3 regions of the Pseudoalteromonas sp. SCQQ13 genome follow, and region 2 is predicted to be linked to each of the others. Evidence: predicted binding sites of a transcription regulator. Region 2 holds the regulator's gene; each other region holds the start of a gene.
What was found. Region 2 encodes sigma-54, which starts transcription at its own class of promoters, with help from an activator protein. Its sites were predicted from a motif close to GTTGGCACGNNNNTNGNNT; they were not measured.
Positions count from the first base shown of each region.

Region 1 (5,449 bases), on a different contig from region 2:
TCTAAATAACCTGGGTACGATTTTTGTAAACTGGCTTTCATTGGCGCTATATTCAAAGGACGTTTTAATGCAGCGCGGTATTCATTAGTACTCAAAAGTTTGTCTTCAACCATTAAGCGCAGCACTAAGTCACGACGTTCCATTGTGCGCTCTTCGTAACGACGTGGGTTGTAATAAGACGGCCCTTTTACCATAGCCACCAGCAGCGCTATTTGATCGTACTCTAGCTCATCTACTGGTTTAGAAAAGTAAAATTCAGCAGCCAAGCCCATACCATGTACACCTTGGTTATAAGACTGCCCTAAATATACTTCATTTAAATACGCTTCAAGTATTTGATCTTTTGAATAACGGTAATCTAAAATAAGCGCAATAAACGCTTCGTTTATTTTTCGTGTAAGTGAGCGCTCTCGGGTTAAGTAAATATTTTTAGCCAGTTGTTGCGTTAGCGTACTGCCGCCCTGAACTGTTCGCCCAGCACGAATATTACTATACAACGCACGTAAAATAGAAAATACCGATACGCCGTGGTGCTGATAAAAATTACGATCTTCAACCACTAAAAGCGTGTCTTTTAGCATTGCCGGAAATTTATCCAGCGGTACAAATTCACGGTCTTGTTTAGAGTCGTTACCTATACGCGCTATTTGCACCGGCTCCAGCCTAGCGTTGTTTAAACGCCGACCAAACTTGTCTTTAATACTAGCCACTTTTTGCCCTGCAAAACGCAGTTCAATTATATGCGCCTGTTCTAGCGCGTCATAAAATTCAAAATCGCGACGATATATTTTAATGCTGTTGGCAGTTTTAACATATTGCCCTGTACGACTTAACCTATTAACGGCTGAGTAGTTTAGCCGCTCTAACTCCCAAATAACCTCTTGGCTTGATAAGAACTGCCCGGGGTAAAACGCCATCGAGCGTGCATAAACTTGCGCAGGAAGCTGCCATTTATTACCTTCAAATTGACGAGTTATTTTTGCATCGAGGTAAATAAAATAAAGCGCCATAGCAATAAATGTCGCTAAACTAAGTTTCCAAAAAATAGACCATAGTTTATTGAGTAAAGATCGCTGAGCAACTGATGATTTGTTTTTTGTACTTTTTTTAGCGCCGTTACGCGGTGTACTTTTAGAGGGTTTAGCGCTGCGCTTTGTGGGGGTTTTACCTGTCGGTGTTTTTTTGTTATCAGCCATTTAAATGTAATTTATTCCAAGGTTTATTTTACGGACGTGAGCTTAGCATAGTCACCTACTAGTTCACCATTATAAGGTAAATTAACAACCCATCTTAGCAGCACTAAAGTTAACCTCCCCTGAAATAAAAAAGCGCTACCTAAGTAGCGCTTTGGACAACACACAATAACTTAAATTTAATTACTACGAACCGATACAAATTCTGGGTAGGCGTCAATGCCACAATCGTGTTGATCCATACCGTTTAGCTCTTCTTCTTCGGTAACCCTAATGCCCATAGTATGCTTTAAGATTGCCCACACCAGCAGCGAAGAAATAAACACAAAACCAATAATACACAACAAGCCTATTAACTGAGTTACCAAGTTTGCCTCGGCGTTTGTCACAGGTACTAGCATAATACCAAGTACTCCACATACGCCATGCACAGAAATAGCGCCAACTGGGTCGTCTATTTTTGCCTTATCAAGTATAACAATACTAAATACCACTAATGAGCCGCCTAATAACCCTAATAAACACGCCATCAATGGTGAAGGTGAAAGCGGATCGGCGGTAATCACAACCAGCCCAGCTAACGCGCCATTTAATACCATAGTTAAATCGGCTTTACCCCATAATGCTTTACAAACAAATAGTGCTGAAACAGCCCCCATTGCAGCAGCAGCATTGGTGTTTAATAAAATCTTTCCTACAGCAGTCGCGTTTTCTGCATCTGATATAAGTAGCTGCGAGCCGCCGTTAAAACCAAACCAGCCCATCCATAAAATAAACGTACCTAACGTTGCCAAAGGCAAGTTTGACCCCGGAATTGGGTATATTTCGCCATTTTTACCATATTTTCCTTTACGTGCACCCAGTAATAATACGCCAGCTAATGCCGCTGATGCGCCGGTTGCATGCACTATTGCTGAGCCCGCGAAGTCAACAAAACCCATTGCCGATAAAAATCCAGAGCCCCAAGTCCAGTAACCCTCAATAGGATATATAAGCCCAGTTAACACCAAGGTAAACACCAAAAATGCCCACAACTTCATGCGCTCAGCCACCGCACCCGAGACAATAGACATAGCCGTGGCAACAAAAACAACTTGAAAGAAAAAATCAGATTCTAGAGAGTGATCAGCATCAGCGGCTTGTGTACCAATTAAGCCACCAAATGAAGGAATGATGCCTCCCTCGGTATTCCCTACATACATAATATTGTAACCAACGAGTAAAAACATGGTGCATGCAATTGAATACAAGGCGATATTTTTAGTTAATATTTCTGTGGTGTTTTTTGAGCGTACTAAACCCGCTTCTAGCATGGCAAACCCTGCGGCCATCCACATTACTAATATGCCACAAATTAAAAAATAAAAGGTGTCGAGCGAAAACTTTAGTTCTATCAGTGTACTTTCCATAAATCCCCCTTAAAGTGCATCTTCATCAAGTTCGCCCGTACGAATACGAACAATTTGATCTAGGTCGTACACAAAAATCTTACCGTCACCTATTTTTCCGGTGCCTGCAACTTGCGTAATTGAGTCAACTACGCGTTGGCAGTTTTCAGTACGAGTGGCAATTTCGAGTTTAATTTTAGGAATAAAATCAACTTGGTATTCAGCCCCACGATACAATTCGGTATGACCACGTTGTCGACCAAAGCCTTTTACATCAACAACTGTCATCCCTTCTATGCCTAAATCAGCGAGTGCTGTACGCACTTCATCTAATTTAAATGGCTTGATGATTGCACTAATCATTTTCATTTTAGTCCCCTTAGGACACGTTATTGTTTTTCTTAGTTAATACAATCCAAGCTTTATGCCATTTTTATATGGCAATAAAAAACAATAACTTATAAAAATATTTTATATTTAAAACAAAAAAACGCACCAATTAGGTGCGTTTTTTTATATATAATACTTGATTGGTGCGTGTGTATTTAACTCAACGTATAGCTGTAACCTCTGCTAGCTGCAAAGTACTATTTAAAACCACACAATTGCGCCCTTGATCCTTAGCTTGATACAAAGCTCTATCGGCAACACGCATAGCAGCGGTTAAATTGGTATTTTGAAATTCGGCTAGGCCTATACTTGCTGTTATTGATAAGGTTTTATCACTGATAGTAAAGTCGTAACTTGCGAACTTTTGTATAAATAAATTTAAACATTTCTCGGCTTGTTCAACTTCTACTTGCGTTAATATAATTGCAAACTCTTCACCGCCAATACGTGCCACTGTACTGTTAGAAAATGAAGTACGGATTAAATTACTCACTTGTTTAAGTGCCTGATCGCCGCCGTCATGCCCAAATTCATCGTTTATTGCTTTAAAAAAATCTATATCGAGTAACACTAAGCTATTTTTCTGATTTTTATTTTTGAGTAGTTTTTCAGCATACTGATAAAAGTAACGACGATTATAAAGCCCGGTAAGATGATCTCGAAAAGCACTTTCTTTAATGTCTGCAATTAACGATAACTGCTCCATGGTTTGCAATACACGACAATGAAACTCTTCATTCATAAAAGGTTTAGTTAAAAAATCATTAGCACCATATTTAATAAATCGCGCCGATAAACCATGCTTACTCGCGCCTGATAACCCAATAATTGCTAAGTCATCACGGCCTCTAAAGTTTCTCACCGCTTTAACTAATTCAAAACCATCCATTGTTGGCATTGCATAGTCTGTCATGAGTAATTTAATTTCAGCATCGTTTTTGAGCATATCTAATGCTTGGCGTCCATCGTGCGCCTCACTGACTGCAAATAATTGTTTTTCTAGCATTTGCTTCATTAAAGTACGACTTAAAACCGAGTCGTCGGCTATTAATGCTTTACAGCCTTGGTTACGCAACAGCTGTGCAACTAATTTTATAGCGTAATTATATGAGTCACGGTTATCTTTTATCACATAATCAATTACGCCTAATTCTAACATTTGCAGGCGCTTGTACTCATCCATCTTAGAAGTAAGCACCACAGTAGGAATACCTTTTAATAAGGTATATTTGGCCACCTCACCATTTGGTGCGTCGGGGAGCGTTAAATCAACTAAGGCTAGTGTATAGCTGTGCTTACTTACAAACTCCTTACACTCAGATAAAGACCAAGCAAAATCAATGGCAACATCAAGATACTGTGCAGATATATGGCGAAGGACTTGTTGTACTACTTTACTATCTTCAACTATCAACAGTCTTTGCATAGGGCTTCTCTTTACTTCTAATTTGATTACTTGTTTTATAACCATATGTTCATCATAAATTTAAAGCCTTTAATGAGATTTTAAATTTATTAAAAAGCAAATTACACACCCTGTCGGTTTGCCACTATTTTTTTAAAGTAAATCTCACTTATTTAAGCTGCTATTTATAAATAGATGCGAATATACATTACTTTCATTACGATCGAAATAAAGAGCGATACAAAGCGTTAAAAGCTAAGTTTTTACACATTCTATTTACTCAACCACTATTATCGGCAACTAGTCTCAATACTTTTGTTTTTTTACTGAATATTTCTTTTAATAGAACATTAACAATAAAAAAGGGTCATTCATGAAGTTTAGCCAAAGTATTTTTTTACCTATTGCCGCCATTGCCTTAACACTTAGTAGTGCCTCCTTTGCCGATAATAACCAGCGTCGTATTGATATCGACAGCAAAGTGGTTACTGAGCACAAAGCAAAAATTAATAATCAGCGCTTTTCATATACGGTTGCAACCGGTACGCAACCTGTTTGGGATGACAAAGGCGATGCTATAGCAACCTTGCAATATACTTACTACACCCGCGATAAGGTAGATGACAGAGCAAAGCGCCCTTTGCTTATTTCGTTTAATGGCGGCCCTGGCTCGGCATCGGTTTGGATGCACCTTGCTTATACTGGCCCTCGCGTATTAAAAATTGATGATGAAGGCTACCCTATTCAACCATATGGGGTTAAAGACAACCCTTACTCAGTGCTCGACATTGCCGATATTGTATATGTAAATCCGGTAAACACCGGCTACTCTCGGGTAGTTGAAGATAAAGACGGTAAATTACTCTCTAAAGCTGAACAAAAAGAGCAGTTTTTTGGCGTAAAAGCCGATATTAAGTACCTCGCTGAGTGGCTTAATACCTTTGTAAACAGAAACGAGCGCTGGCGCTCTCCTAAGTTTTTAATTGGCGAAAGCTACGGTACAACACGTGTATCGGGCCTTGCCCATGAACTGCAAAATAGCCAATGGATGTACATTAACGGCGTAGTATTGG
Region 1 covers NZ_JADYXG010000009.1:174,474-179,922, forward strand. The annotation lists gene mrcB (penicillin-binding protein 1B) at 1-1,196, opposite strand, end outside; gene I6F41_RS09510 (ammonium transporter) at 1,373-2,602, opposite strand; gene I6F41_RS09515 (P-II family nitrogen regulator) at 2,612-2,950, opposite strand; gene I6F41_RS09520 (GGDEF domain-containing response regulator) at 3,132-4,397, opposite strand; gene I6F41_RS09525 (S10 family peptidase) at 4,750-5,449, shown strand, end outside.
Region 1: the regulator sigma-54 is predicted to act here: its motif matches at 2,995-3,013, upstream of I6F41_RS09515 (P-II family nitrogen regulator).

Region 2 (5,449 bases):
CGGCAACCCAAGATATGCTTGCTGCGCAAGCGCTTAATATTATGGAACATAAACGCATTAATGGCTTAATTATTATTAATGAGCATAATCAGCCTATTGGGGCACTCAATATGCAAGACCTACTTAAAGCAGGAGTATTATAAATGCAATTTGAAGAACTCTATCAAGCGCTAAGTGATGACGCTAAAGCGCGCGCAAAAAAAGTAAAACTACTTATATGCGACATTGATGGCGTATTTTCTGATGGCCGAATTTATCTTGGCAACCAAGGTGAAGAGCTAAAAGCATTTAATACAAAAGATGGCTTTGGTATTAAAGCACTTATTAACAGCGGCTTTGAAGTAGCGGTTATTACCGGCAGGCACTCGCAAATAGTACAACAACGTATGACCAGCTTAACCGTGCAGCATATTTATCAAGGTCAAGAAAACAAGCTTATTGCCTACCAAGAACTTAAAAACAAGCTTAATTTGAGCGATGAGCAAATTGCTTATATTGGTGATGACGGCCCTGATATGCCTGTTATGGAGTTAGTTGGCTTTGCAGTCGCAGTAAACGACGCGCACCCACTAATTAAACGCTTAGCACATTACACTACGCAAATGCCGGGTGGTTTTGGTGCAGTAAGAGAGCTAACCGACTTACTTATGCTTGAAAACAATAAACCATTAACTAGCCAAGGCACCAGTTCATGAATATAGCGCGCATAGTCTTAAGCGTTTTATTCATCACCTGTATGGTTTGGCTTTGGTACCCTTATTTTACTCAGGTAAATACGGTTGCTAAAGCCGACTCAGAAGTAATAGCTAAACCCGATTACACCGCCATTGAGCTAAAACAAACAGCTTTTGACGAAAACGGTGAAATTAGCCATAAAGTAACTGCGGTTAAAACGGAGCTTTACGAGCAGCTAGGATTTACCTTATTCGAAAAACCTACTTTCATATTGTACGACGACAGACAAAAAACGTGGCGTATCAATGCTGATGAAGCAACACTTTACGATGAAAGACAATTAATTTTAGAGGGTAATGTAACTGCCCAAAACTTAATTGATGGCGCAATGATAGACAAAATTACCGCCGACAATATTCAAGTAGATATAATGCTACTCACTATGCGCAGCGAACAGCCCGTTATTATAACTGGACCGAATTTAAAGATCACCGGTAAAGGCCTTGAAGCCAATTTAACAACCGAGGTGATAAAACTAATTAACCATACGCGAACACTATATTATGACCAATAACCTTGCAAAAATACTTATTATTCCATCGCTTATACTTGTATTTAATAGTAATGCGGCAGAGCAAAGTACTTCCCCATTAGCTAATCAAATTTCTATTAGTGCTGACCGCCAAGAAGGCCAACTAAAAGAAAACGTTGGTATTTTTGAGAAAAACGTCGAGATAATTCACGGTAATCGTCGTATCACCGCCGATCGTTTAGAAGTACATAAGCGCGACGAACTTGGCGATAATAAACAACTATTAATTGCCACGGGCAGCCCTGCATATTTTGAAGAAAAGCAAGCAGATGGCACTGTCATGAGCGCCAGCGCTAACGAAGTACGTTACGATGTAGCGAAACGTTTTTTAACCCTGGTAGGAGATGCAAACATTTCTCAAGCTGGGCAAAAAATTACGGCTAAAAGCATCACCTATGATATAGAGCAACAGCTTATAAGTGCTGAAAAAGATGAAAACTCAACTGATCGGGTACACACTATTTTAGTGCCTGTAGACGTAAAAAAAGAACAAAAACTCAATAAAGGTCAGCCATGAGTACATTAAAAGCAGAGCTATTAGCAAAAAGCTATAAAGGCCGTGAAGTTGTTAAAAATGTAGGACTTGAAGTAAAAGCTGGCAGCATTGTTGGTTTACTTGGCCCAAATGGCGCAGGTAAAACCACTACCTTTTACATGATTGTAGGCTTAGTACCTAGCGACAAAGGTAAAATATTAATTGATGATAACGATATTACCTTACTTCCTATGCACAGCCGTGCTCGTTTAGGTATTGGTTATTTACCACAAGAATCTTCTATTTTTAGAAAGCTCACTGTGTATCAAAATTTAATGGCTATTTTAGAAACGCGTAAGCAACTAAATAAACAAGCCAGGGAAGAAACCCTAAATAGTTTATTGGACGAATTTAGCCTGCAACATATTCGCGACAGCTTAGGTATGGCGCTATCTGGTGGTGAACGTCGCCGCGTAGAAATAGCACGTGCTTTAGCTGCAGATCCTAAATTTATATTGCTTGATGAGCCCTTTGCTGGCGTGGATCCTATTTCAGTACTCGATATTAAAAAAATTATAGAACACCTTAAAAATCGTGGTATTGGCGTACTAATTACCGACCACAATGTAAGGGAAACCCTTGATGTTTGTGAAAAAGCCTACATTGTTTCTCATGGGGAGCTAATTGCATCTGGTACTCCTGAATTTGTATTAAACGATAAAACAGTACGTGATGTTTATTTAGGCGAGCAGTTCAAACTGTAATATTTATGTTATTACTATAAGCATCTGCTAAGATTAATCATATCAATTTATAAGGATTGTTAGAGATAAATGAGGCAATCATTACAGCTGCGCATGGGCCAGCAACTTACAATGACTCCGCAACTGCAACAGGCTATTCGCTTATTGCAGCTTAGTACCTTGGATCTCCAGCAAGAAATACAAGAAGCACTTGATAGCAACCCATTACTTGAAGTTGATGAACAAGATTACACGGAAGAATCAGCAGGTAAAAACGAGCAAAAAGCAGATGACATTACTGTTAGCGCCTCTGCTGACGACACCCCAAGCGAGTATGAGCAAGATAGCGGTGAAGCACTAAATAAAGACACCATAAGCGACGACATGGCCATGGATGTATCATGGGATGAATATATGAGCGCAGCGCCTGCCTCTTCATCAGGGCCAATGCCTGAAGATGAATCTATTTATCAAGGTGCATCAACCGAAACCCTGCATGAATACTTAATGTGGCAATTACAGCTCACCCCTTTTAGCCCTACCGACGAAGCTATTGCCATAGCTATCGTTGAAGCCGTAGATGACTCTGGTATTTTAACCCTCAGTTGCGAAGACCTTTTAGCAAGCTTTAACCAAGAAACTGACGACGAACACGAAGTAGAACTAGATGAAATAGAAGCAGTGCTAAAGCGCATTCAATTATTTGATCCTGTTGGTATTGCAGCTCGCAGCTTGCAAGAATGCTTATGCATTCAATTAAATCAATTTGATAAAGACACCCCTTATATTAACGAAACAAAAATGGTGTTAACTGATCATATCGATTTACTCGCTGCTCGCGACTATCGTACGTTAATGAAAAAAACTAAGCTCAAAGAAGAAGAGCTTAAAGAAATAATGACACTTATTCATACGCTTAATCCTAAGCCTGCGGATACTATTGTCAGAGAAGAGTCTGAATACGTTATACCTGACGTGTCTGTTAAAAAAATAAAAGGCCGCTGGGTGGTAGAGCTAAACCCTGATAGCATGCCAAAAATACGTGTTAACAGCCAATATGCGGCTATGTCTCGTACAGTAAAATCCAGCGGTGACAGCCAATTTATTCGCTCGCACTTACAAGAAGCTAAATGGTTTATTAAAAGCCTAGAAAGTAGAAACGAAACACTCCTGAAAGTAACTAATTGTATTGTTAAGCAGCAACAAGCGTTTTTTGAACATGGCCCAGAAGCCATGAAACCTATGGTATTAAACGATGTTGCCGAAATAGTTGAAATGCACGAGTCGACTATTTCACGGGTCACTACGCAAAAATATATGCACACTCCACGTGGCATTTTTGAGCTTAAGTACTTTTTTTCAAGCCATGTAAGCACCGAAAATGGTGGCGAATGTTCATCAACTGCCATACGTGCCCTGATTAAAAAGTTGATAGCTGCAGAAAACTTAGCCAAACCATTGAGTGATAGCAAGATTGCAGATATATTGGCTGAGCAAGGAATTAAAGTAGCTAGACGGACAATTGCAAAATATCGCGAATCTCTGGCTATTCCCCCGTCGAATCAACGTAAAAGCTTGATTTAAGACGTACAACAAAGAGGAAAATGCTGATGCAACTAAACTTAACTGGTCGTCATGTAGACATTACAGACTCATTAAGAGACTATGTAAATAATAAATTTGCAAAGCTGCAAAGACACTCAGATCACATAACTAATGTGCATGTTATTCTCGATGTAGAAAAATTAAGTCAAAAAGCTGAAGCAACAATTTTTGTAAGTGGCGCTGAGCTATTTGCATCGACCGAACACCAAGATATGTACGCTGCCATTGACTCGTTGATTGACAAACTCGATCGTCAAGTAATTAAACACAAAGAGAAGTTTGCTCGACACTAACACTATGAAATTAAGCTCACTTATATGCCAGGACTGCAGCAAAGCTGTGGTCCTTTTTAATAGTAAAAAAAGAATTTTAGAATTCATCAGTGAACTCGCGCATAAAAAAATGCCGTATTTACCTCAGCAAGATATTCTCACTGCTTTATTGGCAAGAGAAAAGCTAGGTAGTACCGGTATTGGCCGAGGAATAGCAATTCCACATGGCCGTATGAGCGGGGCACAAGAGCCTCTTGCCTTAATTTTAATAAGCGAAACCGCTATTAATTTTGATGCAATTGATAATCGTCCAGTTGATATTTTTGTTGCGCTTATAGTGCCCGATGGCGATAACCAGCAGCACTTGAAAACACTAGCCACAATAGCTGATAAACTAAACGATAAAGAGTTTTGTAAGCAATTGCGTGCGGCAAAGTCTGATGAAGCGTTATACCAAGTTATTTTGGATCAATCCTAGTTACTAATAAAGGGGTGGTAAATGGAATTAATTATTATAAGTGGCCGTTCAGGTTCTGGTAAGTCAGTTGCTTTACGTGTTGTAGAAGATTTAGGTTACTATTGTGTAGATAATATTCCGGTAAATTTGCTGCCTTCATTAGTGCGCAGTGTCTCTGATAACTACGATAAAATAGCCGTTAGTATAGACGTGCGTAACCTGCCTAAAGACCAGCAGCAGTTTAACGATATCCTTGAGTACTTGCCCGACTTTGCTAAACCAACGTTATTTTATTTAGATAGCGACGATCAAACGTTAATCCGCCGTTATTCAGAAACACGTCGTTTGCACCCGCTTTCGATTGATTCGCTACCGCTAGATTTAGCAATAAAAAAAGAAAAAGAATTACTCGATGTACTCGTAACGCGGGCTGATCATGTCATTGATACAACCGATTTAAGTGTGCATCAACTTGCTGAATCTATGCGTGAAACCATACTCGGTAAAAAAGACAAACAGCTTATCATTACCTTTGAGTCGTTTGGCTTTAAGCATGGTATTCCCAAAGGTGCTGATTATGTTTTTGATGCGCGTTTTTTACCAAACCCACACTGGGAACCGGAGCTCAAG
Region 2 covers NZ_JADYXG010000002.1:127,700-133,148, forward strand. The annotation lists gene I6F41_RS02295 (KpsF/GutQ family sugar-phosphate isomerase) at 1-143, shown strand, start outside; gene kdsC (3-deoxy-manno-octulosonate-8-phosphatase KdsC) at 144-695, shown strand; gene lptC (LPS export ABC transporter periplasmic protein LptC) at 692-1,249, shown strand; gene lptA (lipopolysaccharide transport periplasmic protein LptA) at 1,239-1,784, shown strand; gene lptB (LPS export ABC transporter ATP-binding protein) at 1,781-2,506, shown strand; gene I6F41_RS02320 (RNA polymerase factor sigma-54) at 2,576-4,069, shown strand; gene hpf (ribosome hibernation promoting factor) at 4,096-4,383, shown strand; gene ptsN (PTS IIA-like nitrogen regulatory protein PtsN) at 4,388-4,840, shown strand; gene rapZ (RNase adapter RapZ) at 4,862-5,449, shown strand, end outside.

Region 3 (5,449 bases), on a different contig from region 2:
GCCAGAACCAATAGCATTGGTGCCTTTAAGATCTGGCGCTTTATAATACATATCAAAAATACGAGAGAGCTGTTCGGCTGGTATGCCTTCTCCGGTGTCTGATATTTTCATGGTAAGCCAAGGGCCATCATCTCGATTTTCACGAATACAGGTAAGGGTTACACTGCCCTTATGAGTAAATTTAACCGCATTATTTATTAAGTTCCAAACAACTTGGCGAAGTCGGGTTGGATCTAGTTGCGCATAAATATCTAGCATGCCTAAGCGTTTAATATCAAAAGAAAGATCTTTTTGTTCAGCAATTAGGCCTGCAAAGTTAACCACATCGTTAATAAAGTCTGATACGTTTATAGCATTAGTTGCAATATCTAACTGCTCTCTGTCTATTTTGTCTAAATCTATAATGTCGTTAAATATATTACCTAGTGTTTCGGCACTCGAAAACACCGTATTACACCAACTACGCTGCTGTTTATTAAGCTCTGTATCAAGCAACATACGTGTTAAACCAACAATGCCATTAAGTGGTGTACGCAACTCATGGCTCAAAGTGGCAATAAATTTACCTTTATCCTTGTAGGCTGTTTCAAGTGCTTCTGCAGCCTCTTTACGACTCGTAATATCACGGCCAAATGCAAGTAAACCTATGTACTTACCTTTATCATTAATAAACGGCAATTTACGTAATTCAAACCAACGCGTTTCGCCGCCCACATCGTATTGAACATCTATAGTTAATGCTTGATGAGTTTGCTCTACCTGTTTATCGGTTTTTAAAACTTCAGATAAAAATTGATTAGGAAATATTTGTTCAGCACTCTTACCGATTAATTCGTCACTGGTTTTACCCATTACTTCTTCAAACATTTTATTACAGCCAGCAAACACACCGTTGTCGTCGCGGTAATAAAATAAATCGGGGGAGGAGTCTACTATTGAGCGCTGTAGCATACTTTGCTGGGCAAGCTCTTGTTGTGTTTTTTTACGCTCAGCAATTTCTTTTCTTAGCTCTTCTATTGCCCGGTGCTTGGCATGGAACGCCATTTTACGCTCATCAATTTCTACATTTAAGCGATTTATATTATCTTTTAATGTTTGATTGAGTAGCTTTTCTTGTTTTGTCGCACTGTCTAAATATGCATAGGAGGCATCTAGTTGCCTGATTGAATTTATTAGCACGCTTATAACCAGAGGCGATACCACAGAGGTAAAAAATACCACTGCTAATATATCAACAAGATTAACTTCTCCAACGGCAACATAATAAAACATACTTGATAAAACAAGCGAAACTGCCAATAACAAAGCATAGCAAATGGCTGCAGTTTTAAACTCACCAAACCGAGTTATTAAACTAGAAAGAACTCGAGCCCAAGGGCTCAAAGAGGAATCGGTCATATATCAGTGTGTCTCTTAGCTTAATTACAAAAAGGTTTAAATTGCATGTTATGGTTAATTTTAGCATTTTCTATCAGCTATTTTCATGTTGTGCGATAAAAACTCTAATATTTATTGTTTGAATCATTAGCTGGCTACAACTCATCATTCCAGCAATAAATTATTTAGTGTAAAATGCGGCGCTTTATTATTGCTAATAACGAGTAACACACCATGCAAACTAATATGCCCGATATAGCTAACACGGCTCCCGCCTTACAAACTGGTACATTAGACTGGGTGGGAATGGGTGAAATTGAACTGCCATTTATTTTTGAGTCGCATGGCATAACGCCAGTTACTGTTAATGCTAAAGCCCGCGCTTTTGTAAACTTACACAAAGAAGATGCAAAAGGCATTCATATGTCGCGCTTATTTTTAGCGCTCGACACGCTCTCTACTGAGCAGCAAGTTAATCCTCAAACATTAGCTCAAGCGCTCGATTTTTTTATTAGTAGCCACGAAGGCTTAAGTGATAAAGCACTTATAGAATTTAAGTTTGAATTACCACTGCGCCGTAAATCGTTATTAAGCGGCAAGGCTGGCTGGAAAAGTTACCCCGTTATATTAACCAGCACAATTGAACAAGGTGTTATTAATTACGAGCTAAGTGTTGATGTAACCTATTCATCAACTTGCCCATGTTCAGCGGCACTTGCGCGTCAGCTGATACAAAATGCATTTGCCGAAAAATTCAGTCAAGAAACCCTCAGTCAAAAAGAAGCACTAGAATGGCTAGGTACTACGCAAGGTATTGTAGCCACCCCACACTCGCAGCGCTCAATTGCTAATGTAAAAGTAAAGCTCGACAGTAATATTACTCAATTTGACGTAGTTAATTTAATTAACACGATTGAAGATGAATTAAAAACGCCAGTACAAGCGGCAGTGAAACGTGAAGATGAACAAGAGTTTGCCCGCCTAAATGGTCAAAATTTAATGTTTTGTGAAGATGCTGCTCGTAAAATTAAAGCGCTACTAGAAACACAGCAATACAGTGATTACTGGTTACAAATAAATCATTACGAATCGCTGCATGCGCACGACGCACTCGCTATTGCAGTTAAAGGCGTTGCTGGCGGTTATAGAGCTTAAGTTCTTATTTTGCAGTGTTCAATATCCATACGGGAACATACTACTTAACTAACTAATTTAGGCACGTTAATTGCTTTACTTAAGCAGTGTCAATTTGTTGTTATGGAGTTACCGTATGGAATTCGCTTTATTATCAATTTTAGTATTAGTTGTTGGGGCCTCTGTTGTTGCGTCAAAGTTTAACGATGATGGCGGAAACCCTTATCCTTTTACCCGCAAGCAAAATGTATTTACTCAAGTAGAAAGTGCTTTTTTAAATTTATTAGAACGCGCAGTGGGCGATCAGTATAAAATTGTTAGTCGTGTAAAACTAATCGACGTGATTGATTGCAAACAAGGTTTATCGGCAAAGTCTAAGCGTGCAGCAATGGCTAAAGCTAAAAATAAACAGCTTGATTTTGTGCTAGTCGATAAAGAAAAAATGACCATAGTGGCAGCCGTAGACTTAGTAAACAATGCCAATAAAGATGGCCATAAAGCACAACGCGACTGGTTTGTTAATGGCGCATTAGAGGCCGCTGGCATCCCGCATATTCGTATGAAAGTAAAATCAGGCTATCGCCCAAGTGAAGTACGCGACGCTATTATGTTTAAACTCGGCAAACCTGCGGCTACGCAAACAGCTCGCCCTATTCGTACCCGAGTTCAAAAACCAGCGGTGCTATCACCTTCTCAAGCTAAAGCGCACTCTACAGCACTAGCCGAAATTTAACGTAAATAACATAATAAAAAGCGAGCAAAGTAAAACTGCTCGCTTTTTTGTTTTTTAGCGCTAACTTCACGTATAATCAGCGCATTCAAACTCAGGAACTTAACACTATGAATGTTGGTATTATTGGCGCAATGGAGCCAGAAGTTAAAATTTTGCGCGAAGCAATGCAAAATCCACAAACTTTAACTAAAGCTGGTTTTACTTTTTATACCGGTGAATTAGCAGGTAACACAGTAACATTGGTTCAATCTGGTATTGGTAAAGTAGCATCAACTATTGCAACTACATTACTTATTGACAACTTCGCCCCTGATTGCGTAATTAACACCGGCTCTGCCGGCGGCTTTGATCCGTCATTAAATGTGGGCGATGTAGTTATTTCGTCAGAAGTTCGTCATCATGATGTTGATGTAACTGCCTTTGGTTACGAAATAGGTCAAGTACCACAAATGCCAGCAGGTTTTGCAGCACACCCTAAATTAGTGGCTGCCGCAGAGCAAACTATTGCGCAAATTAGTGACGTAAAAACCTTAGTTGGTTTAATTTGTACCGGCGACATATTTATGTGTGACCCAATACGTATTGAAAAAGCCCGTAGCGACTTTCCTACAATGCTTGCAGTAGAAATGGAAGGGGCATCAATTGCGCAAACCTGTCATACACTTAATACACCGTTTGTGGTTATTCGCTCGATGTCAGATATTGCCGGCAAAGAGTCGCCGCAGTCGTTTGAAGAATACCTAGAAACAGCATCAATCAATTCATCTAAAATGGTAGTGGCGTTACTTGAAAAGCTAACGGCAGTTTCACTGTAAATGCTCAGCAATATGGTTCAAAATCACTTGGACTTTATTGTATTTATAATGGCGCTCCTTGCTGAGCGCTTTTTACCACTTGTTAGTTGGTATCATCCTAACACCGCTTTAACGGCTATTTTTAGCGCTATTGGTAAGCGTATTTATAAAGCAGCAGAACCCAATAGCTATCAATATTTAGCCGCAGCCCTTGCCAGTACACTTATTTTAAGTGTGGTACTTATTATTATTGTATTACTACTGGAATTTGCATTTTACCCTGAATTACTCGCCGGGCTTATTTTATATTTATGCCTTGAGAGTAAAGCTATTGATAAAAAAGCACTACGTATTGCTAAGCTTACCAAACAAAATCAAAAATCTGCCGCCCGTGAGCTATTAAAGCCATTAGTAGCCCGAGATGTTACTAAACTCTCTGGTGCAGGCATAATTAAAGCCTTAATAGAGAGCCTAATATTACGTACTGCAAGATATTACTTTGTGGTGATATTTGTTTTTTTAGTACTTGGCCCTATTGCAGCGCTTGCCTATCGATTACTTACTTTAATTGAGCAGGCATGGCGCAGTAACATTAAACCCAACAGCCCTTTTTTAAAGCCGCTTAAAATTACCTTGTTTATTATTGAATTTATTCCTATGCGCTTATTGGCACTGACTATTGCAGCCAGTAAAGCGAGCAAGCTAAGCATGCATTATATAAAGCATTATGGCAGGCACTTTTATCAAACTAATACCGGGTGGCTTTTAAGCACTTGCTCTGCATCATTAGGCGTACAACTAGGCGGGCCTGCAGTGTATTTTGGCGAACGTTTTAACAAAATGCGTATTGGTACCGAACGCCTCCCTATTGCTGAGGACGTGCCGATTACTATTAATAGACTAAATCAAGCGCGGGTATTTTGGTTACTGGTCGTTGTTTGCATAGAAATACTTAAAAACATTTAGCTAAGGGCGAGTTACACACCTATTATTAAAAATACAAAAAATATAAGCACAAAAAAACCAGCCGTGGCTGGTTTTTAGCGTTTTACCGTTTAGCTTTACGCTACAGTAATATTTGCAAACTTACGCTTACCTACTTGGTAAATAGCCGTACTGCCTTTTGCTATTTCAAGTTTAGTGTCTGTAATTTTATCTTCGCCGTTGAGCTTAACTGCACCTTGCTTAATCATGCGCATTGCTTCTGATGTACTAGCAACTAAGTTAGCTTCTTTAAGCAAGTTAGCAATTAAAATGCTGTCTTGCTCAATGGTTACTGTTAGTTCAGGTATTTCATCCGGCAGAGCTTTTTTCTGAAAGCGCTGAATAAAGTCATCATGAGCTGCTTGTGCATCGGCTTCACTATGAAAGCGCGCAATAAGCTCTTTTGCTAACTCAATTTTAATATCAC
Region 3 covers NZ_JADYXG010000005.1:151,522-156,970, forward strand. The annotation lists gene arcB (aerobic respiration two-component sensor histidine kinase ArcB) at 1-1,398, opposite strand, end outside; gene folE2 (GTP cyclohydrolase FolE2) at 1,612-2,532, shown strand; gene I6F41_RS06095 (DUF2726 domain-containing protein) at 2,648-3,244, shown strand; gene mtnN (5'-methylthioadenosine/S-adenosylhomocysteine nucleosidase) at 3,352-4,059, shown strand; gene I6F41_RS06105 (cobalamin biosynthesis protein CobD/CbiB) at 4,060-5,004, shown strand; gene tyrS (tyrosine--tRNA ligase) at 5,100-5,449, opposite strand, start outside.
Region 3: the regulator sigma-54 is predicted to act here: its motif matches at 2,590-2,608, upstream of I6F41_RS06095 (DUF2726 domain-containing protein).